Regions from separate parts of the Paenibacillus bovis genome, predicted to be linked through region 3. Evidence: riboswitches for the same ligand, from Rfam matches in the RefSeq annotation. Region 3 holds a riboswitch; each other region holds the start of a gene.
The links. A riboswitch is a leader RNA that binds a small molecule or an ion and turns the genes downstream of it on or off. The one in region 3 is predicted to bind cyclic di-AMP.
Positions count from the first base shown of each region.

Region 1: another riboswitch for cyclic di-AMP. It lies ahead of AR543_RS01620 (hypothetical protein); the one in region 3 lies ahead of kdpF (K(+)-transporting ATPase subunit F).
Region 2: another riboswitch for cyclic di-AMP. It lies ahead of AR543_RS03020 (resuscitation-promoting factor); the one in region 3 lies ahead of kdpF (K(+)-transporting ATPase subunit F).
Region 4: another riboswitch for cyclic di-AMP. It lies ahead of AR543_RS03305 (C40 family peptidase); the one in region 3 lies ahead of kdpF (K(+)-transporting ATPase subunit F).

Region 1 covers NZ_CP013023.1:370,546-378,143, forward strand. Annotated here, with positions in the region: gene AR543_RS01585 (ATP-binding protein) at 1-211, opposite strand, end outside; gene AR543_RS01590 (aldo/keto reductase) at 811-1,746, shown strand; gene AR543_RS01595 (DinB family protein) at 1,932-2,426, opposite strand; gene AR543_RS01600 (sodium-dependent transporter) at 2,496-3,869, opposite strand; gene AR543_RS01605 (GNAT family N-acetyltransferase) at 4,022-4,603, opposite strand; gene AR543_RS01610 (hypothetical protein) at 4,632-4,955, opposite strand; gene AR543_RS01615 (oxidoreductase) at 5,081-5,770, opposite strand; gene AR543_RS01620 (hypothetical protein) at 5,901-6,314, opposite strand; cyclic di-AMP (ydaO/yuaA leader) riboswitch at 6,433-6,626, opposite strand; gene AR543_RS01625 (hypothetical protein) at 6,987-7,436, shown strand; gene AR543_RS01630 (universal stress protein) at 7,502-7,598, shown strand, end outside.
Region 2 covers NZ_CP013023.1:686,060-693,657, reverse strand. Annotated here, with positions in the region: gene rsmA (16S rRNA (adenine(1518)-N(6)/adenine(1519)-N(6))-dimethyltransferase RsmA) at 1-119, opposite strand, end outside; gene rnmV (ribonuclease M5) at 124-669, opposite strand; gene AR543_RS03020 (resuscitation-promoting factor) at 844-1,947, opposite strand; cyclic di-AMP (ydaO/yuaA leader) riboswitch at 2,262-2,494, opposite strand; gene AR543_RS03015 (TatD family hydrolase) at 2,690-3,457, opposite strand; gene AR543_RS03010 (HD domain-containing protein) at 3,507-4,829, opposite strand; gene AR543_RS03005 (AbrB/MazE/SpoVT family DNA-binding domain-containing protein) at 5,163-5,417, shown strand; gene rsmI (16S rRNA (cytidine(1402)-2'-O)-methyltransferase) at 5,681-6,583, opposite strand; gene AR543_RS02995 (tRNA1(Val) (adenine(37)-N6)-methyltransferase) at 6,580-7,332, opposite strand; gene yabA (DNA replication initiation control protein YabA) at 7,399-7,598, opposite strand, start outside.
Region 3 covers NZ_CP013023.1:3,027,437-3,035,034, forward strand. Annotated here, with positions in the region: gene AR543_RS13010 (DUF4177 domain-containing protein) at 147-350, shown strand; gene AR543_RS13015 (SMI1/KNR4 family protein) at 446-1,990, shown strand; cyclic di-AMP (ydaO/yuaA leader) riboswitch at 2,470-2,670, shown strand; cyclic di-AMP (ydaO/yuaA leader) riboswitch at 2,745-2,927, shown strand; gene kdpF (K(+)-transporting ATPase subunit F) at 3,339-3,419, shown strand; gene kdpA (potassium-transporting ATPase subunit KdpA) at 3,439-5,109, shown strand; gene kdpB (potassium-transporting ATPase subunit KdpB) at 5,249-7,276, shown strand; gene kdpC (potassium-transporting ATPase subunit KdpC) at 7,357-7,598, shown strand, end outside.
Region 4 covers NZ_CP013023.1:750,902-758,499, forward strand. Annotated here, with positions in the region: gene AR543_RS03275 (GNAT family N-acetyltransferase) at 1-227, opposite strand, end outside; gene tadA (tRNA adenosine(34) deaminase TadA) at 248-733, opposite strand; gene motB (flagellar motor protein MotB) at 1,073-1,921, opposite strand; gene motA (flagellar motor stator protein MotA) at 1,905-2,711, opposite strand; gene AR543_RS03295 (hypothetical protein) at 2,897-3,190, shown strand; gene AR543_RS03300 (GNAT family N-acetyltransferase) at 3,350-3,847, opposite strand; gene AR543_RS03305 (C40 family peptidase) at 4,303-4,773, opposite strand; cyclic di-AMP (ydaO/yuaA leader) riboswitch at 4,785-4,923, opposite strand; gene AR543_RS03310 (YwhD family protein) at 5,457-5,975, shown strand; gene AR543_RS03315 (ATPase domain-containing protein) at 6,336-7,598, shown strand, end outside.

The DNA.
Region 1 (7,598 bases), 2.7 Mb from region 3:
CAAGCTGACTGCCATTGGTGTAAAACAGCTGATGCGGTAAATGCTGCGCTTCTGCAAAAGCACGGAATGTATCCAGTTTGCCACTGCCTCCGGCACCTGTAATAGCCAGAAAGGAAGTCTCCGAACCGGACAATTGCTGCCAGGCCTGTTCGATATGCGGAATATAGCGGCTCCGATATCGCGTCAGGGAAGTTACCGTTGATACTTTCATCTCTCATCTCTCCTTGAAGTAGGATAAAAAGCCGGTAAATGAAAGAATGGGTCCAAGTACAGACTTGGACCCATTCTTTCGCTCCTTATGAAGCTGTGTACGGAGTTGTTGTACGCAGTGTACCTTTTTTCTTGGAAGATTTTTTGATCATGATAAATTCCTCCTTCCGTACATTTTTTTGTAATTAATTTACTTTTATTCAAAATATATTAATTACTGAAACTAATATAATTTAAATTATTTGAATTTACAATAATAAATACAGGCTTTTGAGTAACATAAATTTACATATAGTTATTTGGAAATCCAAAAAATCGTCATTGCGTAAATTAACCTGACATTAAACAAATCAAAAGCCTTAGAAAATAAGGCTTTTGATTTTTTGCTTTATATCCATATTCTATGATGCATTGTTCTTTATTTCTTAATCCTTATATACGGTTTTGAGCAATTGCGTTCTTATTAGTTGTGACTAACAAGTTTCATTCTGTACTTGTTATGTCCAATATGTACGTAATGTCTTATTATTCCGATGATTTCACTTTACTATTATTTCTGCTAGACTATACAGCACATGATACAAAAGGAGATGAATGAATATGACTAACCATACACGTCTGGGCAAAAGCGATCTGCTGGTGAACCCGATCGGGCTGGGTGCCAATGCTGTCGGCGGGCATAACCTGTATCCGAATCTGGATGAAGAAGCCGGCAAGGATGTCGTTCGTACAGCGATTGCCCATGGAATGAACTTTATCGATACCGCATTCATCTATGGTCCGAAGCGCTCGGAGGAACTGATCGGTGAAGTGCTCAAAGAAACCGGCAAGCGCGATGAAGTGGTCATCGCTACCAAGGGTGCACACAAATTTACCGAACAGGGCGAAGTCGTGTTTGATAATTCCCCGGACTTTCTGCGTGCAAGCGTGGAAGGCAGCCTGCAGCGTCTGCAGACCGATTATATCGACCTGTACTATATCCATTTTCCGGATGAACATACACCCAAAGACGAAGCTGTTGGCGAGCTGAAAAAGCTCAAGGACGAAGGAAAAATCCGTGCGATCGGGGTGTCCAACTTCTCGCTGGAACAGCTGCAGACCGCCAACAAGGACGGTTATGTCGATGTGCTGCAATCCGAGTACAATCTGTTCAAGCGCGGTGCCGAACAGGATCTGCTGCCATACACTGCTCAGCACAATATCAGCTTTATCCCTTACTTCCCACTAGCCTCCGGTCTGCTGGCAGGCAAGTATGACGTCAATACTACCTTTGATGATCTACGGGCACGTGATCCGCTGTTTACCGGCGAAGCCTTTACCCATAATCTGCAAAAAGTCGAGATGCTTCGTCCGATCGCCCAGGCCAAAGGTGTAGAAATCGCCCATCTGGTACTGGCATGGTATCTAACACGCGATTCTATCGATGCGATTATCCCTGGTGCCAAGCGTGCTGACCAGGTACTGGATAATCTGAAAACGCTGGATATCCAGCTGACTCCGCAGGAGATCGAGCAGATCAGTCATATTTTCGTTTGATTGGCTGGCAAAATAGAGACTGGCCGGATATAGCAACTATTCCGGCATAGCCATTATATGTATAGATACAAAAACACGCAGGCTCCCGGTATATTCCGCGGAGTCTGCGTGTTTTTCTATATCATGCTTGTTATCGATACGGCTATGCTATACAGCCGTTATTACCTTCAGAGTACCCTGCCGGTTTAGGCCGGATAGCCTCCACCCGGTGGCGGCCATTGGCCTGCCAGTCGGCGCAGAATAACAATCTCACCGAGATGGTACGTATTGTGCGAAGCAATATTACGCAGCAGCCCTGCTGCAGTCTCTCCCGGAAAATGCTTGAGTCCGGCAGATAGATCGACCGTACTGGCAAGCTCACAGGCGGTATCGATTCCGTGCAGAAAATCGTCCAGCAGCTGCTGCCAGGTGACTTCGTCCGGCGACTGCGCTTCCTGCGGCCAGCTCTCGCTAACATCCTGCGGACGCTCCGGCTGCTCACCGCGCACGTGGGCAAGCATATACTCCTGCCAGTAATTCATATGACTGACCAGCTGATAAATGCTGTAAGGCACGCCTTCCACTGTCCGGCCGGACAGCTCCAGATCAATATCTGACAGCGCTTTGGCGATCGGCAGATGGCCGCGCTCGCCAATCAGCGACTGGATCAGTGCTTTGGCAAAATACTGCTGTTCTGACATCGTCCTTCAACTCCTCCCGTTTCTAGTCTACAGTATAGCAGATCAGGGAGAAGTATCGCACCGAACGCCCTATTCTTCACCAAGATTCAACAGACCTACAGAGTACAGGAAGATCAGAATGATCAGGATCGGTGCTATATAACGGATCAAGAACATCCATATCCGATACCACCAGCCGCTCAGACCGACTTCATCCCCGGCACGCTTCCATGCATAACCGGTAAAGATCGTCACGATCAGACCGCCTACCGGCATCAGAATATAAGAGGTCACAAAATCAAACAAATCGAATATGCTCTTGTCTGCAAAAGTAATAAAGCTCAGCACACCGCCTACCGACAGAGCCGCCGGTACACCGATAATAAAGGACGCTACCGAGACGATAACCGCAGCTTTTTTGCGGCTCCATTTCCATTCTCCCATCGCATAGGCGACAGGCACTTCCAGAATAGATACGCAGGAAGTCAGTGCGGCAATCGCCAGCAGCAGGAAGAACAGACCACCGAACAGGAACCCAAACGGCATCTGGGCAAAAGCAGCCGGCAGCGCCATAAACGCCAGACCAACACCTGCTTCCGGCTTCATGCCGTACGAGAAAATCGTCGGGAAAATGATCATGCCTGCAATAAAGGCGTAGATCAGATCACCGGCACCGATTGCCAGTGTAGCTTTGCCGAGCGATTGGTCCTTTTGTACATAGGAACCATACGTCAGCATACAGCCCATCCCGAGAGAAAGAGAGAAAAAAGCATGTCCAAGCGCCGTTAATGCCGAAGCAGCACTTAATTTGGAGAAATCCGGAGCGAGGAAGAATTCCACGCCTGCTGCTGCTCCCGGCAACGTCAGTGCACGAATCATCAGAATCACCAGAATAATCAGGAAGCCGGGGATCAGCACTTTGTTGAACTTCTCGATCCCGCCGGAGATGCCTTTGGCGATAATCACTCCGGTGATCAGCATCACGACAGCCTGCCAGAACAGCGGCATGTATCCGCCGGCAAAAGCTGTAAAGGTCGCCGAATAATCGGTCCCCGGCTTGTTCAAGGCTCCGCTAAATGAACCTACCGTATAATGCAGCGTCCATCCTGCGACCACGCCATAATAGGACATGATCAGGAAAGAAGTGACTACGGAGATCGCACCTACCCATTTCCACTGCTTTTTCCCTGTAATGTTGAAAAGCGATGAAGCAGCATTACCCCGCCCACCGCGGCCGATAGCCATCTCTGCCAGCAGAATCGGCAGGCCCACAACGATCAGACAGATGATAAACAGCAGGAAAAATGCTGCGCCACCGTACTTGCCGGTAATATACGGGAATTTCCACATATTCCCGAGACCGACCGAGCTGCCAATCGCTGCCAGAATAAAGCCCGACTTGGAAAAGCCGTCCGTTTTGGGACCTGGAAATGCCGATCCCGGATTTGAAGACTTTTTATTCATATATACACTCCTGTTCATGGATGCAGCGGTCAGCTGCCGGGCGCTATCCCTGCGGACACGCGGCCCGGGCATCAGCCGGCAAAATTAATTATGCTTATGTTACACAAAATGTAATCCGCTGTCCACGAAAAAGAAATGCATAATGAGAAATTTCATATTTGACGCTGATCAAACCGGAAGGACAAGAATTGTTCATTTTCCGAACCTTCTATCAGCTCGCTGCTGTATTTGTTGTTGGTATAGTCAGCCAACAGTCGATTCCAGAAGTGAATAGCATGCTGATTATGCTCTGTCGGATTCGTATGCAGTCCCCAGGAACCGCGGAATTGGCCGAAAATGTGACGAGCTGCCTGCGCAGCCAGTCCCTGTCCACGAAATGGACGCATTATAAAAAACTCGTGCATAAAATAGTCGATAGGCTCATGGGTAGGGATATAGGGAGGGGTAGCCACAAGGGCAAATCCGGCCGGAATACCGCCAACACGGATCAAATAAGGAAACAGAATACCGGGATGCTGCCACCAGATACGGAATACGTCGCTCTGCTCGGCGAGCGTACGGTAGCTGTCTTCCTCTTCAAAAACGCCATGCCGATTCGGCTGGCGTTCCCAGATTTCTGATAGATCATACAGATAGAACGGATACAGATTCAATATAATATGTGACTCTTCCACCGGACACAGGGTAATCTGCAGCGACTGCTGTGCAGGCGAACAAGGGTCAGGCTGCTTCATCGTGTTCCACCTCAATCATGATATGATCTTATTTTTGCAGAAAGCCCGCAGCATATTGAAGAGCAGCCATTGATTCTTTGACAAAAGCACGGTTTTCCGGCTCCCATTCATTGGCATCGTCCATAAAAGAATCCTCGATAAATTCCTCCAGGGCAGCAGCGACCTTTTTGCGCTCTCCGGGAGCGGTTGGTCCTTTGCCGCGCAAAGCCTGAATCGCTGTCCGCATCTGACGGCAGGAAGTCTGGATAAACGGATAGTCATCCTTGTCCCAGGCTTTGGCATTATCCATATCATAGAAAGAAATCCAGCGTTCGATCATCGACGCCGCTTGTTTGGCATCCAGTTGAGGCATGTGATTGTACTCCATTCTGTAATTGAAATTCATGTCCGTCTTCAAGCACAGACCTGCATTTACATTATACTTGCTTCTGTTTATTTTACCATGCCATTGATTGTGCAGCATCGCTATTCTCCCGTTTAACGGCTAACAGGACGGGCAGCAATATGCAGCTGGTTGGATAGATAGACTACGGTTCCCTGCGGCTTGCGGCAGGCAATCCGGTACATGCCTTCTGCAACGATCTCTGCGGAAATGGCTTTGTATTTGTTCATCGGACCGATAAACAGCGGAGATAATACTCTTGCCAGTATGGCACCGGTACGTTCCCCCAGCCGGAATTCCCTGCGCTTGCCGAGCAACAGAGACGGCCGGACAATAGATAGCGACTCATATCCGATCTGTGCCAGCTGCTGCTCCAGTTCGCCCTTGATGCGGGAGTAAAAGACCGAGGACTGCGAATCTGCCCCCATCGCACTGACGACAAGGAACTGCGTAGCTCCTTCTTCATGGGCGATGCGTGCCAATTCCAGCGGATAGGTCACATCGATCCGGTACATGTTTTCCTGTGTCTTGGCTTTGCGGATTGTCGTGCCCAGACAGCAGTATATATCGTCAGCCCGCAGTTCATCGCGCTGCTGCTCCAGATGTTCATAATCTACGATTACCTGGCGAAGCCGGTCATGCTGCTGCCATCGTTCCACCGGCTTGCGTACCAGTACAATCACTTCGCTGTATTCAGGTGCCTGGATCAACAGTTCGGTTAATGCCTGACCGACCAATCCGGTAGCTCCTGCAACCAGGGCTACTTTTTGTTCCAATGCCATCATCTCCACCTCCAAAAATTCGCCCGGATGCAGCTATAACGGGTTAGCAACCTATTACCCATTTCGGGATATGCAAAAGCGGAGATTCAGCCGGATTTACGATTTTTCTGGCGGTATGGAGATCCTCCTATATTCACAGTAAAAAAGCGGCACTGCCGCCATTGGTATGGATAATATAATTGGCTCCCAGTCCTTTATAAATCATGCGCGAATTGCTGCCTTCAGTAATGACATAGACCGGTTCGCTCGTCCATGAGCGGCAGATCTGGATATAGCGGCAGCAGAGCGGCAGACTGCGTTCAAATAAATAGACTTTGCCGATATTCAGGTTCGGCATAACCCACAATTCTTGGCGCTGCGTATCCAGCAGTATCACATGCTCGATACCCATTCCTTCGAACCGTACCTTCTCGGCATAACTGTTCACGATAAGAGCAAACGGGATTTTTTTTACTTTTAACAGCTGGACAAACTGCTCTCCAGCCCGGGTAGCCGGCGATACCAGTATATATTCTTCCGGCAAATGATGTTCCTGCTCCAATTCCATTTCTCTTCTCCTCCAGTAGTATGAAGGCAACAAAAAAGAAGCCGAGGAAGAGGTGGTCTTCGTCAGCTTCTTCGACATCCGCGCAGAGATATCCCTGACGGATGGCATGACAATTGTCGCCTCTCTTATTTTCAGCTTACGAGGTTAGCTGCCGGATTCGGGAGTAAGAGTCTCCCTACAGACCAACAGAATTCCATAACATCCTGTCGTCCGATTCACCCCTGAAAAGAAACCGCTGCGGTCCTTCTCGATGGTTCCCCCGCTCTCTGCATACAGCATGGCTGTATCCCAAAAACTCAGCTGGTATGTGTGCGCTGCGATCAGCGCTGTCTTATGAACTTGAGACGAATCATACTCCCGCGGCTGAACGTTGTAAAGACTGCTCAAACTGCCTGGTAGGCTCCTATATCGACTGGATGCGAAATAAAAGGATATATACGCGATATAGCTCTCGTTTTCTCTTATTTTCACTCATTTATTCACATAAAATGAAAACGGAAGCAAACGCCTGATTTTGGTAGGCAGCGATAAGATTACCAGTGATGAATGCGATTACATGAAGCTTCCATGACAAATACGGGCTGCCACGATGCCAGATGTCTGTTTACGTCCAGCCAAATTCCCCTCTATGATAGCTGACAACCAAACATTCCTCCAAGGAGCGTGTCTTTCATGCAAAATGTAGTTGCGGTCTCTGCACAGCCCCACATCCCTTCGGTCTCGTCCACCTGTGTAGGTTCGCTGGAAATCTATCTATACGATCATCAGCGGCTCTCCCTGCCCGATAGCTGCGGAATGCTGCACTGCGGTCTGCTGCGCATCTCGCTGGCAGACGGTTCCGGCTGGGCCGAATACGAATTCTCCGACGGGCTGCGCCGGCTTGATCTGGTACGCTGGGCTTCGGTATTCCAGCGTCTCAAAGGGCTGACCGTGCAGCAGGCGCTGGAATATGTACACGTTCACCGGCAGAATTGGGGACATACCCGTGCCCAGCTGGCGATCGAAGCATTGCACAATTATATGATCCGGCAAAGTGAATCCGCAGATTCGTTGTTGTACAGACAGCCACTGACCGAGCGGCAATTTCTAAGCGATTATGCGCAGGCTTATTATTCTTTTTGAGCGAAGCTGGTTAAGAGTGACTATAGACACAACTACTATGTACCGAGCAAAAGGAGAATAGAGCGATGAATGATGAGAAAATTATGGTCGGGGTCTACTACGGCCCTAATGGTGAACGACTGATCAGGCGGGGGATCCGTCTGGCTCAGCTGCTTCAGTCTC
Region 2 (7,598 bases), 2.3 Mb from region 3:
TTCAGAATATTCGCATCGATCAGAAAGTTTTGTCCCAGGCTTTTTTTGAATGAAAATCCATGCTTGCTGATAATTTCCTTGGTTCGTCTGGGTGTGGCGATATCGTGTTGATCACTCATTGATTTATTGTTCCTCCGATTCCAGTTGTGAAAGTGCTGCGGCAAATTCTTCACGGGTGATGCCGAATATACGCAGACGCTTATGAAATTGTTTGCCGTTACAGTAGCCGATTCCGAGCAGGTTGCCCATTTTCATCCGTCGTTCGGACGCATCCTTGTGCATGACGAGTCCTGTCATTAACAGATCATCCCAGTCAATCAGGGTTTCTGCGGATGGCATTTCCGTATGCACTCGTGCCAGTGCGGCACGGATCGAATCGGGCGAAGCGTTCTCGACGCCAATATCCCCTTTGCGTGTAGCTTCGTTTTCCGGGATAAAGGCATGCTTGCAGCCAGGCACCTGCTGAGCCACAATTTTGCGTATACGCTCTCCGGCATGATCGGGATCGGTCAGAATAATGACTCCTCTGCGCTCCTGTGCCAGCTTTACACGTTGGATCACTGCCGGTCCTATCGCTGATCCGCCTGTCTCGATCGTATCTGCCTCCACTGCACGCTTGATCGCTACGGTATCGTCTCTGCCTTCTACCACAATCACTTCTTTAATCACTTTTGCCGTACGCTTCCCTTCTGCGTTCATCTATGAATCTGTCTCCAGTATAACAAACAAAAAGAAGAGGATTCATCCTCTTCTTTTTGTCGGTTCTATTCACGCTCATGGTTAATAATAACTATATCATACAACAGCTGCTCTGATGCAGGCAACAGCTATCCTGGCGCGACACTAAGGTTTTACCGGTCCAATCACATACACGGTATAACCTGTCTTGCGTCCGAACGATCTGGCCTGACTCAGGCTGTCTATATACACATCGATTTTATTGCCGTTAATGGCACTGCCGGTATCTTCTGCACGGCGGTAACCGATACCTTCAATGTATACCCACCAACCCATCGGGATCACACTGGTATCTACAGCAATCGTACGTCCTTCGGTTACTCTTGTACCGGAAGCGGTAGTCGTACCCAGACCCGGTTCGCCGGAAGAATAGGCAGTAAGAGTTACATTGTTGAGGACTTTCGCATAGGAGAAGCCTTTATCCGATTTGGAAGAGCTGTCGGATGTACTTGCTGCAAGCAATTTAGGCTGTTCTTTCTTGGTACCCACCATTACAATCTTGTCCTGAACTTCGGTGGTTGTTTTTTTGTCGATCATACGCTTGGAGACGAATTCTCCATCTTCGTATACTTTCTCGATGTACTGGACCACTTTACCGGTTTGTCCGGATTGAACCAGCTTGGTTTTGCCTTCCAGCATGGTACTGCTGGTTTTCTTCACTACATCGTACGGAAGCTTGACTGTCTGCTTCGTAACGAATGAAGTTGTTCTGACTACTTTGATATCCATATCCTGCTTGACCGAAGCTTCGACTGGTGGATTCAATTTGTCTTTTTCCTTCAAATCGATTCCAGCCTGCTCCAGTGTATTGCCTACTGTCTTGGCAGTGGTATATACCTTTTTGGTATCTCCATCAGCCGTAATATTTACCGCTACCGCATGGTTGATATAGACCTTATCCCCATCCTGGATTGCGCCATTCAAAGGCATGGATACTTTATCCTGTGGTGCCAGTTGAATCTGGTGTTCTGTCAGCATGTCGGAAAGCATCAGCTTGCGCGTTTCCATCTCCTGGGCTTTACCATCAATGACAACATAAATATTTTTGCCTGCCTGATTATACAGAACAGCGAGCAGCATAACGATGACCGCAATGACCGCCAGTGCAGTTAACGAGGCAAAGCGTAGATTTTTCTGCTTCCAACTCAGCGCGTAAGACATGCTGGATGAGCGTGAACCATGGGTTTCTTCGAAAGGAGCCATTCCCACTTCTTCCGTCCTCCTTCATAGTCTCGCCGTCTAGCTGTGACGTAAATACAATGTGACGCGACTATATAAGAATTTTCGCAGGCCGTTTGTGTTGCTGTAAGATTATCCGTCCAACTCGATAATCTTTCATGATGTAATAGGTACCTGCGCCATGGTCAGTCCTAGTGGCTTCCTGATTCTGAACAGTAATATTCAGAATAATACACTCTTGCTTTCCCTTTTGGCCAAAACAAAAAGAAGCCTATGGAAAAGCGCAAGAGCAACTCTTCCTGGCTTCCGACGATTACAACATTCGGGAAACACTAGAAAATGCGAGGTTGCCTCTGCATCGCTTACGAGGTTAGCTGTCGGGTTCGGACATTTTGAACTGCTTGTATTTCATGCCCTTTGAAGAGTCCTCCGCTCATGGCGCAAGTATCCCCAATTCACCCCAAAGACCCTGTATCAGGAATCAGACATGTTGCCTTCCGTTACTACTGGTTTGAATGCTGAAGGCAGCTGTTGGTTCCCCCGTTCTCCTATGTAGGAAACTCAGCGAGACCGAATCATGGAATCTCGTTTATCAATAACAAGATTAAATCACTGATGAAATGATATCCTGAACCCAACCCCACTGTAAAGCGATAGGCAACTCCGTTTTTCTTAAAAAGTAGTTAAAATCTTGTAACATTTTAGCATTTATTCATTAAAATTCATTCATATATCCGTATAGCTCGGTTTTTCAGTGGTTTTTCTCCCTTTTTCACCGTATGCCAAATAATGTAAGGGCGTTTTTCGTCGTAATTTCACTAATTTCTTCCAGTGAGACCCCTTTTAGCTCGGCAGCTGCCTCGGCGACAAGACGCACATGAGCCGACTCATTTCGTTTCCCACGATAAGGATGAGGTGTCAAATAAGGGGAGTCCGTTTCAAGTAACAACCGGTCCATTGGTACCTGCTGAAGTACCTCTTTGGGCTGCTTTGCATTTTTGAACGTAATCGGTCCACCAAACGATAAATGGAAGCCCATATCAAGACACATTTTGGCAGTCTCCCAGCTACCTGAAAACGAGTGCATAATGCCGCCGACTTCGGATGCTTTTTCCTCTCTCAGGATACGTACAATATCCTCGTGGGCTTCACGATTATGAATAACGATTGGCATATTAATCGATCGTGCCAAACCGATTTGCTCACGCAGTACCCGATGCTGTACATCTTTTGGTGATTTATCCCAGTGATAATCCAGACCGATCTCGCCGATTGCCACCACTTTTTCATGCTTGCATAAAGATTCAATCCATTCCAGATCTCCCGGCTGCATTGTAATCGCTTCGACCGGATGCCAGCCGACAGCCGCATAGATAAAATCATAGGCTTCGACGAGTTCCATGGTAGTCGGAATCGTCTCCCGGTCAAATCCCACATTTACCATTCGGGTCACCCCTTGCGCATAAGCACGCTCGATGACTTCTTTGCGATCTTCGTCGAAATCTTTGGAATCCAGATGCGTATGTGTATCAAATAACATATGTTTAACTCTCCTTTACTTCCTAATACTCTATTTTTAATCCGTAGACTTAAATTTCGAATTCCATCTGTGCAGGGCCGAGTTTGTCTTCAAAGATATCTGCTACCTGCTTGGACAGCTGATTTTTTACCCTTTCCAGCTTTTCTTGTGGAAAGTACAGATGATAGCGACCGCGATGGATGCCGCTGATTGATCGTACTACATCAGATACCTCCGAAATTTCCTGTACCTTGTTTTGACGGTTCAGCAGCAAAATTTGTTTCTCTTTTTTGGGATCTCCCGGGCGGAATACATCATAAGGAAGATCCGTCGGGAAATCGATCTCCAGATCATAATGGGGATGAAGCCCGGCTCGCTCAAATTCGGAACGAATTTCATCGATCATATCCAGGTCGATTAATTCCGTTTCTACATATTTGTAAAGTCTGCGTTCCATGAAACGTGAGCAGACATCAGACAATATTTCATCCTCTTCCAGTGTCCACTGCATAAATGAAGTCTGCACCAGTGCTTCATCCAATAGAAGATACTCATTTACATTCAGTGTTCCATCAAATAAGGAAGGCAGCGGATGCGGCAGGAACTTGAATGTATAACCCTGGTCAAACAGTTCTTTGGCTCGCTGGAAAATATGCCGCAGCACAATATCTGAACTCCGGGTAACCGGGTGGAAGTATACCTGCCAGTACATCTGGTATCTGGACATCAGGTAATCTTCAATCGCATGCATCCCTGATTCCTTGACGACAATTCGTCCATCGTGGGGACGCAGTACCCGAATAATCCGGTCCATATCAATCGTTCCATAATTTACACCGGTAAAGTAGGCATCCCGCAGCAGGTAATCCATACGATCGGCATCCAGGGGACTGGACACCAGATTAACCACAATCGCTTTTTCATAGTCTTTGCGAATAACTGCTGCGACTTTTTCGGCGAATCCTGGCTCTACTTCTTCCAGAATCCGGTTGATCTCGGTATTACCAAGCAGAATTCGACAGGTCCACTCTTCATGATTCATATCAAAAGCTTCTTCGATTGAATGGGAGAAAGGGCCGTGTCCCAGATCATGCAGCAGCGCCGCACAGAGCGCGACCATCCGCTCTTCACTTGGCCAGTCTTCATAACCACCACGTTCGAACTGCGAAATAATGCGTCTTGTAATCTCATATACTCCCAGAGAGTGAGAGAATCGACTGTGCTCGGCACCATGAAATGTCAGATAAGATGTTCCCAGCTGACGAATCCGCCGCAACCGCTGAAATTCGGGCGTATTAATTAATGTCCAGATCAGACGATCCTGTACGTGAATATAATTGTGAACGGGATCTTTAAATACTTTTTCTTCTTCCAAAGGTTGTATAGGTTTCAATTTTAGCCCTCCTTCACCGAAACTTGATTCCAGTATTTTCTATGCGTTAAAATAGAATCATGCCTTTATTGTCGAACAGTGTCGTTATATACAATAAATCATTTTCCAAATCGACAAACACTTTTTATAATAATAATATAGCCCAAAACCTGCTTTATATAAAAAAAAATTGCATTTTTCCTCTAAAAAAGGCGTTTTTATATAATTTTTAGGTTGACTGATTTGGGAAACGTTGGTATTATGAATATCATAAAAGATAGAAATTTGTCGAACACTGACACTTAATAAAACAAAATTAAACTAATAAAACCAAAATTGAGAGGATTGATCAGTATGATGAAATCAACTGGTATTGTAAGAAAAGTAGACGAACTGGGACGCGTTGTTATTCCTATCGAATTGCGCCGTACACTGGGTATTGGTGAAAAAGACGCTCTGGAAATCTACGTAGATGGCGAGCGCATTATGCTGAAAAAATACGAGCCAGCTTGTATCTTCTGTGGCAATGCTGAAAATGTAACTTACTTCAAAGGTAAAATTGTTTGTAACGAATGTATTTCCGAAATTCCTGTTCCTGTGACAAAATAAATAAAATAGGTTATAATAGACCCATAAACTTATTAATTCTAACCTTTATATATCTCCTTGGGCCTTTACCCGGCAGTTACTGTCTGGGTAAAGGTATTTTTTTGTTTATACGCTCCTATGAATATCCTAAATTACATTATACTTTCTTTTTCTAACTACTTCCAACTTACATAGGAAAAAGGGACCTTGACGTCGTCAATATCCCTTTTTTTCGTGTTTCTACTATTATAATGTTTTTACCCATTTTACTATAAAAATGAAGTCTACAGCAGTGCCTGATACACGTCTCTTTTGGAAAGACCGCGATCTTTGGCTGCCTTTTTCATCGCATCTTTGCGAGGCAGCTGCTCCCGCTCTTCATAATGTGCCACATGCTCTTCAATCGTCATCTGCTGCCACCACTCATTCGCTTCTGCCTTGGCTTCGCTGGCAGACTGTCCTTGCAGTACAATACAGTATTCGCCGAGCGGCGGATGTTCCTCCAGCCAGAGCAGCGCTTCCTCGATTGTCCCCCGCAGCCACTCTTCATGACGCTTGGTCAATTCCCGGGCCAGTACGACCGACCGGTTACCAAGATGCTCCAGCATAGCTTTGAGCGTCTTGATCACCCGATGAGGCGATTCGTAAAATAAAAGCGTGCCTTCGGCAGCACGAGCTCCCTGCAAAATTTCTTCCTGACCTTTGGTATCACGCGGCAAAAAGCCGATAAATGTAAATCGCTCTGTAGATAGTCCAGAGGCGATCAATGCCGACAAAGCAGCATTGGCTCCTGGAATAGGCACTACACGTACTCCTTGCTCAAGAGCCAGCTGTACCAGATCCTGGCCTGGATCGGAAATCGCCGGCAGACCTGCATCACTGACCAGGGCCAGACTCTGCCCTTCACAGATCAGGCGAATCAGCTCCGGTCCACTCGCCTTTTTGTTATGTTCATGATAGCTGACCAGCTTGCGCGGCGTAATCTCAAAATGATTCAACAGTTTACGTGTCTGGCGGGTATCCTCCGCAGCCAAAATATCACATTCCTGCAGGGTTCGTACGGCCCGATATGTCATATCCTCCAGATTGCCAATCGGTGTCGCTACCAGATACAAGATACCGGGTTCTACCGCATTTTTGTTTTCTGTTTCCCCAGCAGCAAAGCTTTTTTGAATCTGTATGCTCATAATGACTCCTTTTGTCCGTAATAAATATCCATAATCTCGGGTACATATTCGTTATTTTCATTATATACAATCAGCGGCGGCAAAATACGCAGCTCCGGCTTACCCGCGCGCAGTCCCTCAACCAGTACCATATTGGCTTCCATATGAGCACGTGGGTGCACATAGCGTACCCGCTTTGGCTCTACTCCGTAGGTACGCATCAGTGACAGAATATCAACTAGACGGTGTGGACGGTGTACCATAGCCAGTTTGCCGCCTGTACGCAGCAGCTGAGAAGCTGTACGAATGACATCTTCGAGTGTACATCCAATCTCATGACGCGCCATCGCCTGATGAATATTCAGCTTAATATCACTGCCTGTAATCTGGGCATACGGTGGATTCACGGTAACAGCATCATAACTGCCATGCTCGCCTGCCAGAGGCATTTCCTTCAGATCCTGTTCACGTATGGTAATACGCTCTTCCAATTGATTCAGCGCTACGCTGCGACGTGCCATACTGGCCAGACGTTCCTGAATCTCTACGCCTTCAATCGCTGCACGGGTGCGTGTGCTCATCAGCAGTGGTACTACTCCATTGCCGGTACAGAGATCCATAATTCGTCCCTGCGGCGGTATACTGGCAAAACGGGCGAGCAACACAGCATCCATAGAGAAGCTGAATACTTCGCGGCTTTGAATAATTTTGAGATTATTAGTTAACAGATCGTCGATCCGTTCTCCCGGTTCGGTAAATTCCTGGTTCATGGTTATTCCTTTCCTTATTCCGGCTACATAAAAACCGCGGATGCACTCCGCGGCTTATAGGGTAGTTTATTCAGATTTATTCAAAAACGATAGACAGAACAGACAGTCGCCTTCTGTACGCAGATGTCCATAATAGACATTACAGATATGGAATCCTTCATGATACAGACGAGCCAGATTATCATATCCTTCTCCGACTACTTCCGGATAGGGATGACTGTGCGTGTCTTTGAAAATCTCGGCGATTTGAGGTTCTGCCACTTTCA
Region 3 (7,598 bases):
GTTGGATCGGTTCAAATAAGTCAAGATTCCGATTCATGACTACAAAGTTAATAATCGGCAGTTACTATGGTATACATGCTATTCCTATACATTGTATACCCTTTTTGGCAAATGCCGAATTGTTTTGGAGAAAGGAAGATCATACCATGAGTCAGTGGGAATATAAAACATTAAAATTACCGGCAGCCGGTTTTGTAAATGGACGGGTCGATGACCGTCTTCTTCAGGAAGAGTTGAATAATCTCGGCTTTGACGGTTGGGAGCTGGTATCGTCCTTTGATACGAGCACAAGTCAGGGCGATCTCGGAGAAGTCGTTCTTATTTTCAAACGCAGCGCTCTTCTGGATTAATCGGAATTACATAGTCAGCGATACCGGCAGTCTACATATCGCCATGGATAGAAAACGGAGAGATTGGTTTAAGTTAGGAAGAAGGAGGCTTGCATATGATAGGAACATGGATCGAGGAAATCAAGTCCATTTTGAGACCGGAACTGAACAGTCTGGAAGACTTTCTGCTGCCACCTGCCGGAGATGTGGAGATTGCTCAGGCAGAACAGGCAATAGGAGTGACATTTCCGGATGAATTAAAGCAGCTCTATCATATTCACAACGGGGAATCCCGCAACGGTCCCGGCCTTTTCTTTGGACTTCAGTTTTTGAGTCTGGATGATATGGTGAGCGAATGGAAAATCTGGTCGGATCTGCAGCCGGAGTATCAGGAGCTTGGCGATCATTATTCGATTCCATCGGGCTGGATCAAAGAGCAGTATATCAACAAAGGCTGGCTGCCTTTCTGTCACGATGGCGGAGGCAATCATCTCGGGATCGATCTGGACCCGGCTGAAAAAGGCATAGCAGGGCAAATTATCAACTTTGGCCGGGATGAGGAAATGAAGCATGTGATTGCGCCAAGTCTCGGCGAGTTTATCCATTTCATGCGGGATACGGTGCGTGAAGGGAATTATACGGTTGTGGAAGAAGAGGGCATGGGATACTGGATGTATGGACGGAATGAACAATCCCGTCTGCTCAGGGATGCACAGATGTATGCCATGGGTCACATTATGCAGCAGTCCGAAGGGCAGGAGAGCGAACAGCTGGATACCTGGTTTGCGAGTCTGGACCCAATCTGGCGCAATCTGATAACAGAAGGTTATGGAGATGCAGCGTCGTTTGTTTCAGCCCATCAGATTTATTTGCCTGATGCGCAGTTGAGTGATATTCGTCCGCTGTCTCGCTGCACCCAGGTGCGTGAGCTGCTGCTGAACCGTAATGAGATCGAGGATATTACGCCGCTAGCCCACTGCCGAGAACTGAAAAAGCTGCATCTGTTCCGTAATCCGGTACGTGATCTGTCGCCGCTGCAGAATTTGCCTTATCTGCAGATTTTGAATATTGAGGACACCCAGGTGCAAGACCTGAAGCCGCTGACCAATCTGTCACGTCTATCTGAGCTGGATTGCCGTGGTACAGCCGTGCAGGATTATTCCTCACTTGCTCAATTGACGACGCTGCACAAGCTGGCAATCTCGGCACCGACCCGTCAGGCAGCTGCATTTATCGCCAGCCTGCCGAAGCTATGCGAACTGACTATTCTCGGAGCTGATGAATGGGAGGAAGAAGACTGGGAGCAGCTGGGGCGTATGCTACCGCTGCGCAAGCTGTATATCGGCGCGCTGCACAAGCCACATATCCACTATCTGAGCAGTTACAGTCAATTGGAGTGTCTTACTCTGTATGATTCCCAGATCGAGGATATTTCCGCTCTGGCCGATCTGCCAGCACTCAAAGAGCTCAAGCTAATGGAAGGCTGCAGTATCGGTAATCTGGAATCGATAGGCGGCTCGGTGACACTGGAAAAGTTCACCGGAACATTTGCCCAATTTGAATTACTCAAGGATGCTTTTGCTCAATACGTGAATTTCTCGCAAATGATCGGAGAAATGACCGATGAGCAGCAGGATATATGGATACGTCATACCCGCTGATCTTACAGATTGGATTGCAGGGCAGGCCATTTTGTGCGGATCTCTATTCAGCCTGCTTATTTAGTGGACATCAGGCTATAAGCAACAGTTGCCGGAGCATTGTAGATGCTTCGGCTTTTTGTGATATATACAAGCTATGATTTCGAGAAGGAGAGCAGAACGTGACACTCATGAAAAGAATGACATATTCATTTTCATTATTTTGCAAAAATCCATGTTAACAAGAATGAAAATAAAGTCGAATTCAAGCAAATGAAAGTAAAACGGAGCAAAATAGAGGTTCGGATAGATAAAAAATTAATAATTGTTGTACAGGAACATCTGTGAACCATCAAGGTTCATTTTGCCTTTTCTTTCACCTTTACAGTTAGCAAGGACAGGCGTAATATACATTTCAGGATTTAGAGATTCACAGATTTGGACAACCAATCTGGGATCGGCGGCTGCTGTAAATGGCAGTCATTATAATTGGGTTTTATATTCTGTAATTGCTGAGTTTCCGGGATAACCGGAAAACGGGGGAACCAATCAAGCGGGAGTACTGGCGGTGTGAGAGCCACCATATGTACCGCAAGGGGTGAATCCTTTTGGCCGATCACCATGGTATCGGTCTGAAGGTAGGGCGACTCTCACCGCCCGAATCCGACAGCTAACCTCGTAAGCGCAGATGGAGAGGGAGTGTAGGACTTGTGCCATTCATGACACAGGGTATAGAAACTCTGTGTTTTATTATGCTCCGAGCAGCATACAGGAAAACGTCACAACGCTTAGTTTCCATTGAACATGGAAAGCGGGGGAACCAAACGTCATAGTAATCTGCGAACTGAGTACAGTTCATACTGCCTATGACACGGGGTGAATTCCGGAACCTTCCGGAACGGGCAATCTTCCAGCCCGAACCCGACAGCTAACCTCGTCAGCGTATCAGGGAGAACTTATATCCGGCTTATAACAGATTGCGAAGCTTGTTTGGTGCTGCATGAATTGGATGCACCGACAGGACGGGCAGCTGTCAGGAAGCCTGGAGAAAAGTTCTGCTTTTCTCCAGGCTTCTTTTTTTGCGCCAATTTTGGCTGTTAGTACAGGATCAACTATTTATAATACGCATAACAACGTGTTGGTAATATTATATTTATAGCGTAATAAACGGCTGGCAGGCGAAGAAAATAAACGTTACAGACAAATGATGCCTGCTGCAGGCCGTGGATAGGGATCCGAACTTATTATGAAGGAGCAACGAAACTATGCTGGACATTATGATGATTGTATTGGTAATACTCATCGCATTCGCACTTGGAGGACTGGCAGAATGGTCATCCCGAGTCATTGGAGAAAGAGGGAATGACAAGTGACCTGGTTATTATGGATCATTATTGCTGGTTTGCTGGTGTATCTGTGTTATGCCTTGATTTATCCGGAAAAATTTTAAATAGGCAGGAGAGAGCGTTGTGAGTATTCTTCCATATATCGGCATTGTAGTAACCCTGATTATTGTTATTTTATTGGCTCGTCCGATGGGCGGCTATATTGCACGGGCATTTGATTATACGCCTGGACGACTGGATCGCTGGTTCGGTCCGCTGGAAAAAGGAATTTACCGTATTGGTGGTATCCGTCAGGAGAATCAGACATGGAAGCAGTATGCAGCGGCCGTATTGATTAGCAACACGGTGTTATTGCTGGTGGTTTATCTGATTTTCCGTGTACAGGACAAGCTGCCGCTGAATCCGGCAGGTATCGGAGCGATGAGCCCGGATCTAGCTTTCAACACAGCTGTGAGTTTTATGACCAATACGAACCTTCAGCATTATAGCGGGGAAAGCGGATTATCGTTATTCTCGCAGATGACAGCTATCGTGTTTATGATGTTTGTCTCACCAGCTACAGGTATTGCCGTAGCGATTGCCTTTATTCGTGGACTGGCAGGCAAGCCACTGGGGAATTTCTTCGTCGATCTGACACGGGCATTGACTCGTATTCTGCTCCCGCTGGCATGTGTCGCAGCCATAATCTTGATCGGTCTTGGCGTACCACAGACGTTCCAGACCGGAGTGACAGCACAGACACTGGAAGGAGCACAGCAGCAGATTGCTACAGGACCAATGGGGACTTTCCTGGCAATCAAGGAGCTTGGTAACAATGGTGGGGGCTTTATGGGAGCCAACTCCGCACATCCGTTTGAAAACCCGGGCGGCATCAGTAATATGCTGCAAATTATTCTGATGATGCTGGTGCCGGTATCACTGCCATTTACATATGGCAAAATGGTTGGCAACAACAAACAGGGCCGTGTATTGTTCGTATCCATGATGATGATGTTCATTGTTATGTTGAGCGTCTCGCTGGTCAGTGAGCACCAGGGTAACCCGTTGATTCAACAGGCAGGTATCCAGCAGGGCACCGGATCGATGGAAGGCAAGGAAGTACGGATTGGTGTGGAGCAATCTTCTTTCTATTCGGTTGTAACGACCGCATCGGAGACAGGTGCTGTCAATACAATGCATGATACATTGACACCAATCGCAGGCATGGTCGCTATAGGCAATATGATGCTAAATACCGTCTTTGGCGGTTCAGGAGTCGGTGTGCTCAATGTACTGATGTACGCCATTATCGCGGTCTTCCTGTCCGGACTGATGGTTGGACGAACACCGGAGTTCCTGGGGCGCAAAATTGAAGGCAGAGAGATGAAGCTGATTGCAGTGACGCTGCTGATCCAGCCGCTGCTGATTCTGGCACCAACCGCTATTGCACTCATGGCGTATCCGGATACCATTTCGAATCCGGGCTATCATGGGTTGACCCAGGTGCTGTACGAATTTACTTCCTCGGCAGCCAACAATGGTTCGGGCTTTGAAGGATTGGGCGATAATACGATATTCTGGAATGTATCGACAGGTGCCGTTATGTTTATTGCACGCTATTTTTCAATGGTAACTTTGCTGGCAGTAGCCGGATCGCTGCTGATGAAAAAGCCTGTACCCGAGACGAGCGGAACATTGCGTACCGATCAGCCGCTGTTTGGTCTGGTATTTGTCGTGGCTGTAGTTATCGTAGGTGCATTAACCTTTTTCCCGGCACTGGTACTGGGACCGATTGCGGAACAGCTAACTTTGTAAAAAGATGGAGAGGCTGCAGCCAGGAGAATAACCGACGTGATCACTTGGCCGCAATTCTTCATTATAGGACAGCAGTTTATCTGCGCTAATAAAATAAAGCATCGCGAAAATAGAGACATTTCAAGTGGAGGAATCAGCAATGAAAAATCAAGCTTCCGTGATGAACCGGGAACTGATTAGTAAAGCTTTACAGCAATCGGTCATAAAGTTAAATCCCAGATTAATGATGAAAAATCCGGTCATGTTTGTAGTTGAAGTAGGTCTGATCATCAGTATTTTACTGATTTTTGTTCCCAATGCGTTTGGAGAATCGGTATCGACCGGCTTCAATATAGCAGTAGCTGTTATTTTACTGTTCACCATACTGTTTGCCAACTTTGCCGAAGCACTGGCAGAAGGACGGGGCAAAGCCCAGGCAGATTCTCTCAAAAAGACCAAAAAGGAAATTATGGCTCATCGGGTCGATGGCGACAAAGTAATGGAAGTGCCTTCTACCGATCTGCGCAAAGGCGATATTGTACGAGTATCCCAGGGAGAGATGATTCCTGGAGACGGTGAAGTTATTAAGGGACTGGCATCAGTAGACGAATCTGCTATTACCGGTGAATCGGCTCCAGTCATCAAGGAAGCAGGGGGAGACTTCAGCTCGGTGACCGGAGGGACAATGGTCATCAGTGACGAGATTATGATACGTATTACAAGTGACCCCGGCGAATCCTTTATGGATCGGATGATCAGTCTGGTCGAGGGTGCCGAGCGCCAGAAGACACCTAATGAAATTGCGTTAAACACAGTATTGATAAGCCTAACTATTATCTTTTTGATGGTAGTTGTCACTTTGCCTTTTATGGCCAATTATCTGGAGATTGATCTGGCGGTTCCGGTGCTGATTGCTCTGCTGGTTTGTCTGATCCCAACAACAATCGGTGGTCTGCTGTCTGCTATCGGGATTGCCGGTATGGACAGGGTTACACGATTTAATGTACTGGCTATGTCAGGGAAAGCTGTCGAAGCTTCCGGTGATATCAACACGATTATTCTGGACAAAACAGGTACGATCACCTACGGTAACCGGATGGCGAGCGAATTTGTACCGACAGATGAACATACTGCACAGGAGGTAGGATACTGGGCAGCGATCAGCTCAACCTACGATGAGACACCAGAGGGACGATCCGTACTGGAACTTATGAAAAAGCAGGCCTGGACTTACGATCAGGAATTGGGGATGGGTGCGGAAATTATCGAGTTCCGGGCAGAGACGCGCATGAGCGGTCTGAATCTGCCGGATGGCCGCAAAGTGCGTAAGGGAGCTGTTGATGCAGTCAAAAACTGGGTAACCGAGCAAGGAGGAACGATTCCTCCTTCCCTGCAGGCTAATAGCGATGCTATCGCTTCGGCAGGAGGTACACCATTGGCAGTAGCGGTGGATCATACGATCTATGGATTGATCTATCTCAAGGATACGGTCAAAGCAGGCATGAAAGAACGTTTTGAACAGATGCGCAGCATGGGTATCAAGACGATTATGTGTACCGGTGATAATCCGCTGACTGCTGCAACGATAGCACGGGAAGCAGGGGTCGATGATTATATCGCCGAAAGTACCCCTGAGGACAAAATTGCTGTGATTCGCCGTGAACAGGCAGAAGGCAAGCTGGTCGCTATGACCGGAGACGGTACAAATGATGCTCCGGCATTGGCGCAGGCCGATGTAGGGATTGCAATGAACAGCGGTACGGTAGCAGCCAAGGAAGCTGCCAATATGATCGATCTGGACTCTGATCCTTCCAAAATTATCGAAGTAGTAGCGATCGGAAAACAGCTGCTTATGACACGCGGCAGTCTGACCACATTCAGTATTGCCAATGATATTGCCAAATATTTTGCGATTATTCCGGCTATGTTCATGGTGGCTATTCCGCAGATGCAGCTGCTAAATGTAATGAATCTGCATTCACCCACTTCGGCGATTCTGTCGGCACTGATTTTCAATGCGGTCATTATTCCGATTCTGATTCCGCTGGCGATGAAAGGGGTCGCCTACAAGCCGATGAGTTCCAGCCGGCTGCTGCAGCGTAACTTGTTTATTTATGGATTTGGCGGTGTAGTCGTACCTTTTATCGGGATCAAGGTTATTGATTTGCTGATCCAGTGGTTTGTCTAGGATGGATCTGAGCTTTTTCATATCGCTTTCGTATATACATGAGCAAGATTAACCGCCTATTCGGAAAGGAAAGAATAAACGTGAAAAATGTATGGATTACATTACGTACGAGTGCAATACTTTTTGTTCTGTGCTGTGTACTGTACCAGCTTGCTATTACCGGAATTGCCAAAGTTGCCATGCCGCATCAAGCGGCAGGCAGCCTCGTATATAACAGCAACCAGGATGTGGTTGGTTCAGAGCTGATTGGGCAATCTTTTACCGATCCGCACTATTTTCAGGGACGGGTATCCAGCATCGACTACAATGCCAATGGCTCGGG
Region 4 (7,598 bases), 2.3 Mb from region 3:
ATAAAGATGCCAAACAGGTATCCGCGGTCTTCTGCTGCTTCCTGGCGGCGCCGGTAAATCAGATCCAGCTGACTGGCCAGTGTAAAAAAATCTTCCGGATAACGCGGTTCATACTGCTGATTCGCTTCACGGCTTTGCAGGCGAAGCTGCAGGAGAGATTCGGCATCATCAGGTTGGAGCTGCCGAATATGGATTCCTTTGCGGGTATTATACAGTTCAAGCGACATCGACATAGCGGGAACCCCCTTTACTCAGGCTGCAATGGTTTGGGTTTTTTGAGACGCAGGCGCAGTTCACGAAAAAATCGGGTCAACAACCAGGCGCATTCTTCCTGCAGAACACCGTCCAGCACCTGGGTACGATGATTAAAGCGAGGCTCCTGAAGCAGATTCATCAGGGTACCCGCACAGCCGGCTTTGGGATCTATCGTCCCGTAGACCACATTGGGAATACGGCTCTGTACGATAGCACCTGCACACATCGGACAGGGTTCCAGGGTTACATATAATGTACAGTCCAGCAGACGCCAGGAGCCAAGCGATTCACTAGCTTCCCGAATCGCCAAAATCTCGGCATGGGCAGTTGCATCGTGAGTCGTCTCCCGCAGATTATAACCACGTCCGACTATCTCATTATTTTTGACAATAACCGCACCGATCGGGACTTCACCCAGCTGTTCTGCTTTCTCAGCTTCCCGAATAGCTTCTCTCATCCAGTGCGTATGTTGTTCCATTAAAATTGAAAACACTTCCTTTTTGGTATGGCTATTTATCGTACTTGTACATCGAACAAATATTCGTTGTTAACAGCTTGTGGATAAAATTGTGGATAACTATATTTTGCTGTGGAAAACCTTGCTGTGTAAGCGTTCTGTGGATAAAATCGCACAAAAAAATCGTCTAAAACATCAAAATATTGCTATTTTATGTCCTTTTATAATTGTAGGCAATCCCTTCTTTGTTTTCAATCGCAATACGCAAAGAGCAGGTATAAAAAATCAAAAAACAGGCAGACACAGAATGCTCTGTATCTGCCTGTTTGCAAAATGATTAACTAAATATCGTAGACACGATTATTTATTGCCTGTCAGAGATTGCAGCGTAGGATTAACATCATTGTCCACATATTTACGGACAATAGCGACTTCAACACGGCGATTCTTGGCACGACCGATATTAGTATCATTGCTGACGATCGGACGATATTCGCCGTAACCGATCGCACTGAATTTACGTGGATCAAGATTTTTGTTCAGCAATAGAATCTGCATGAAATTAAGTGCACGGTCCGAACTCAGATTCCAGTTGGATGTGTACCGGGAGTTGGAGATCGGTACATTATCCGTATGACCGGAGACGATAACATCGTAATTCGGAATTTCCTGCAAAATGGTCGATAGTGACTTGGCCAGTTTGCGGGAATCTGTTTTGACGGTAGCCTGTCCGGAAGCGAACAAGGTGTTATCGCTAATCGTAATGCTCAATTCGGACTGATTCAATTTGGTCGTCAATTGCGATTTCAGACCATTGTCTCTAATATACTTATCCAGCTTGCGTTTGAGATTTTCCAGATCCTGCTGCTCCTGCTTTTTCAGCTGCTCACGCAGTTTTTGCTTGGAAGAAGTGGAAGTCTCCTGCGAAGGTGCGGCAGCAGCAGATGCGGTAGAATCCTGTGGATCTTTGTTCGGCACTTTACCAGCAGTTGGAGCCATTGCATTCTCGTTCAATACACCAGAACCACCGGAAAAGGCAGCACTGAGGGCCTGAGCCATCTGTTCGAATTTGGCAGCATCCATGGAGCTCATGGAAAACAGCGTAATAAACAGGGCTAGCAGCAGGGTCATCAGGTCAGAATAGGGAAGCAGCCAGCTCTCGTCGGCATGCTCCTCATGGGGTTCATGTCGTTTACCCTTCTTGCTCACTGGTTCCACCTCCTCCATCCGCGTCCATTGCTGCAACTTCAGTAGGAGTCAGGAATACAGACAGCTTTTGGCTGATGGCCATAGTTGATACGCCTGATTGAATCGACAGAAGTCCTTCGACCATCATCAGCTTTACTTCGACTTCTGTTTTCGACAGACGTTTCAATTTGTTAGCCATCGGATGCCATAGTACGTAACCACTAAAGATACCGAGAACGGTTGCGATAAATGCACCGGCGATAGCATGTGACAGTTTACCCATATCACTCAAGTCGGCCAGTGCAGCGATCAGACCTACAACGGCACCGAGTACGCCGAGTGTAGGAGCATACATACCTGCCTGAGTGAAAATCAAAGCTCCGGAGCGGTGACGCTCTTCGGTTGCATTAATATCTTCCATCAGAACATCCTGAACAAATTCCTGATCGTTACCATCGATGATCATACGCATACCGTTGCGAAGAAACGTATTATCAATTTCTTCGACTTTGGATTCTAGGGCGAGCAAGCCTTCACGACGGGTAATAGACGCCCATTCCATGAACATGCGTACCAAATCGATTTTGCTCATAAGCGGTTTTTCTTTGAAAATAATACCGAACAGCTTGGGAATACGTTTTACTTCTGCCATCGGGAATGCCATAAAGATTGTTCCTGCCGTACCTACGAAAATGATAACGTAAGCCGCCGGGTTGTTAACCAAACTGATCAATGGAGCGCCTTTGAGCACCATACCAACCACCAGGGATAGAAACCCGAGCGCCAGGCCAATAATTGTTGAAATTTGCATAATACACCTCGTCCATGAGTATAGTTTATTTCTTGCATCATTCTCTTCCATGGAATGATGGCGTTACTTAAAAAGCTGATACTTTTTTATCGACAGAATATGATACTTTGTTAAGAGTTTTTTGAGTTATAATGGAAAGAAGTTGGCAATTGTGACAATATGGGCAGATGGAAAGGAGAAGAGCCATGGGGGTAAAACACGGTCGCGAATACGAAGAAATTCTCACGGATCTGACAGCGGCGCTGGATATGATACCGGACAGCTATATGTTTTTTCATATGGAATCGGAAGAATGGGTAGCGCTTCAGGATAGCGAAAAGCTCGAAGTACAGGAAGCGCTGGCTGAAGATCTTTTCTATGCACTGGGTTCAGAGCCTGTGATTCATGTAGGCAGCGGGATTGTTATTCATGACCCGGATACGCATCGGATTAATATTTTGATTGGCGAGGAAGAGATGACTTTTGTATCGCTGATCTGATATCGGTCGTTACTCAGGTGTGTTTATATATCAATAGTCGGATAGTTGAATAAAAGACTGCCGGGTATCGGCGGCTTATAACCAAAAAAGCACATCTCGCAGTCTATACGCTGCCGGATGTGCTTTTTGGAATTCACGGATGCTGCTATGAAGAAAAGGTTAGGCATTCTCCTTTTCATAAACCATACAATAAAAAGGCTTCATGCCATCCGGTGTACGCCGTGTATACGTATCGGTAATATGAAATCCTGCTTTCTGGTAGGTACGAATCGCGCGCTGGTTCCAGGTGAGCACTTCCAGATCAATCTCGGCCTCCGGATTACGCTGGATAGCGGCTCTTACGACCGCAAGGGTGAATTCGGCACCATAGCCATGACCGCACAGATCCGGCCGCATGCCGATACCCAGCCGAATCGTCTGCTGCAAAGGAAAAAGCTGCGCAAAGCCGGCCAGTTCTCCCTTATTATTCAATACTGCCAGATACTGTTGCTGTCGCAGTTCGGGGTCTCCAAATTCGATCTCCAGCTCCTGCATCTGGTCCCAGGACATCCATCCATATATATCATAAGGCGGGTCGTATACCCATTCACATATTTCGGCAGCCTGCTGCTCATGGAGGGGAGCAGTATGAAAGTAAGGTACAGAAAAATGATTCATAACAGTCACTCCTCATCATATATCATAGTGTCTCACTTGCTGGGACTGCATCCTGTACAGTTAGCTACTACAGATTATAAAAGTGGCACGGTTCACATTCAAGCTTAATAGCCAGGATATAATCCGAAAAGGAATAATATCCATGATCAGCTGCTTTACGACAGCGCACAAATCACAAGCGTACTATAAAGTGCGTTTGCCCGATATTTCAAAAATTAATATTAATTTTTACTGGAAAATGTGTTTACCATAATTACGATCCGGGTACTATATAGTAGACATAATTACCTGAACAGTCGAACTTCACATTGCAGCAATTATTTTTCTCAAAATATGTAACCTATTCCCAGGTTGTTACGTCTTACAAGTAAGCAATAAAAAAACCGCAAAAGATTCTGGCGGGAATCCTTCACGGTTAGTAAATGAATTATATATACAGTTAGAATAAATGTTAATTACTCGGCTGCATAGCTGCTGTAAGAGAAGTTGCTCATTACACGCTTAGCGCCCACATAGCGGTTTTGGTAGTAGTCCATATCAATATTATCAATTCGTACGCCTTTGGATGTTGAAGCGTGTGCGAATTGACTGCTGCTTACCATAACGCCTACATGAGAAACGCCTGCCCCCGTAGTGTTGAAGAATACCAGATCCCCAGCTTGCAGATCACTTTTGGATACAGCGTCGCCGACTTGATACTGAGAAGTCGATTGGCGAGGCAGATCGATATTCATTTGACCGAATACATATTGAGTAAATCCGGAGCAGTCAAAACCGCTAAAAGATGTTCCACCAATACGATATGGTGTACCCATGGCTGGTTCGATGATCTGGTCCATTTTGGAATTTGCGCTTGCACTGCTAGTCCCCATAACAGTAAACGCAATTGCGAATCCCATTACTGCGGCGGTTAGTTTCTTTTTCATATTCAAAATCATTTGTCCCCTTCCAATGCCTGCGAGGTTAGCTTAAGGATTCGGTAGAAGGTTTCCCCTATGATCCCTCCGAAACAAGATCAATTCACCCAAAACGGTTCCCCCGCTTCCCGGTGCCACGGAATTTGGCTTCACACTTATTGATTGCACCGTAGTCCATATTCGATTCACGACAAATTTCATCTTTTCTGACAAAAGTTACAAGCTTCATTGTTAAAGTTTACAAAGTTGTTACTAATAACTCGCTGGATTTATTTTAACAGAGGTTTTTTACTTTGGCAAACGTTTATTCATCCTTTTTTAAGGATAACTTGCTAAATGAATGCGTTAGCAAGCGAGAAAGCCCGTCACTATCAGGTTTGTAATTATTAAAAAAATTTAATCTTTGTTCTTCATTCAATGCCTATTCGTACTCATTTGGGCTTATGCTTGCCTGTTCTTTAATCTTTTTCGGTTATAAATTTGTAAACTTTATACATTTGAGACAATTAAATTTCTTTTTTGCCGAAAAAGTGACAGGAATCGACTTTCGTTGGCTTTTAAAAGGATATTCGTTACAATAATGATGATGTTATTATGTACAGTAAGAAATAAAAACAGCCGAACAAACTCATTTTACCATTATAAACAGTTATGACTCATATATCCAATACAGAGAGGAAGTTACTAGACTCATGGAACAAAATCAACCGGGCAAAAAAGCAGTATCTCTCAATATTATCAGTAGCAGTACCAAAAGCAGCAAGCACAAAGGATTTGGCGCAGGTGCCATTAATCTGAACAATGTTTCTCCTATAATAGTAGATCGTGGTGAAGCGCGTATCGATATTGGTGCCATGCATGCCAAGAGCAAGGTCGAGCGCGGTATCAAGTTTACACCGAATCGTGAAGAGGTGGAGGGCGGTCGCCAGGTATGGGTCGTATGGGTAGCAGTAGACAAATTGGCAGAAGGCGCCAACTATGCCGGAGCTACTGCCTGCGAGATGTGGATTAATGAAGAAGATAAAAAAGGCTGGAAGATTCTCGCCGAGCATGTGAACAAACTGGATTACGCGATCAAGCGCCGGGTTATGCTGGAAGGACTGGATGAGGAAGCAAAAGCGGCGCTTCGTCAGCTGCTTGTCAGTCATAATGAGGAATGGTGGAACAACTCTTCCGAAGAATTAAAACAGGCACTGGAACCCCGAGCATAATAATGAAAAAATAGGTAAAAAAGTTTAATCTTTTTACTGCAATTATGCGTAACAATAATATAAGGCAAAAGCTGGAAATCTTGGATGGTTTCCAGCTTTTTCTTTGAGCAGAGGGGCTGCTGGAAAATATGTTTAATACTTGGAAGTATCGCAATAATTTATTGTGAATACATCATTGATAATTGGAAAAAAAGGGTATAATTGATTAAACACCTTTCTATTTCTACTCTATTTCTACAAAAATGGAAAATACCTTTCTCCAAATCGCGATAGGTTGTTATAATTGCTGTACAGTCATCTTCGTAGGACAAAGCTACCCCTTGCTTGACTAAAATATTCTACAGATGGAGGGAGCAGTATATGCAGAAAAAGAAGGCTGTTCAAACGGGTATACCAGGTCTGGACGATATTCTATATGGTGGAGTGCCGCCTGGAGCTGTAGTAATTTTGGAAGGTGAACCGGGAACCGGCAAAACAACATTTGGTATGCAATTTCTGGTAGAAGGTGCAGTTAAGCATAATGAACCGGGAATTTACATTACATTCGAGGAACTTCCGGAGCAGATCTATGAGGATATGAACGGCTTTGGCTGGGATTTGCGGGATCTTGAAAGGCAGAACAAGCTGCGCGTTATTTGTATGGAACCGGATATTTTGCTGGAACAAATGCTCCAGCCTCATGGCCTGTTCGAACAGATCGTTAATGAGATCGGCTGCAAGCGGGTAGTTATTGACAGTATCAGTCTTTTTAGAATGGTGGGAGATGAAGAAAACGTACGGACGAATGTATATTCTATCCGTAATATTATGCGCAAGCATTCCTTGACTTCCTTTTTTATCCGGGAGTATTCCGAGTTTGAAGGGATGAGCATGCCTTTTGAGAACTATATTTGCGATGGGATTGTACGCCTGTCCCTCAAGCCGCTAATGGATAAATACCGCAAGCGGACGATTGAAGTATTGAAAATGCGCGGTACTCGTATTCTGGAAGGGGAACATACCTACAAGTTTATCCATAATGGCGTATATATTGTGCCTTCCCTGTCGATGGCCGAAGACAAGATGCTGATTCGCGAAGCGGAAGTGCTGTCTACCGGTATCGATTCGCTGGATGATATGCTGGCAGGTGGTATTCCACGGGGCAGTGTATTCATGATTGATACAAACAGCAAAGCCAATTACCGTTATTTGCTGTCTTCAATTTATTCCCAGCGTATCAAGGATGACGATTGTACGGTGACGATGATGTCGGGAAATACATCGCTGGATACTTTTGCAGACACGATCGAGCTGTTTGGGGTGTCACTGCGAGAAGCAGCACGTAAAGGGAAAGCCTTCTTTATTGAACATTATCGCAGAGCAGTGGAAGCGGATCTGGAAAAAGCTATGGTTCGTGTGGATAAAGTTACTAATGAAGAGTATGCACAGGTGCTTAACGAGCGGCTGAATCCGATTTTTGAATGTGAAGATTTGTGTGACAAGCGCTGGTTTGTATATTATGATCTGAATACGATTATTTCCGAGCGAGGAAAAGATTTCCTGCTTCGTTATTTTGCGGAAGAGATGTCGATGTGGCGCTCACTGGGTATTACCATTGTAGTACACTGTAACTTTGCCGAGATT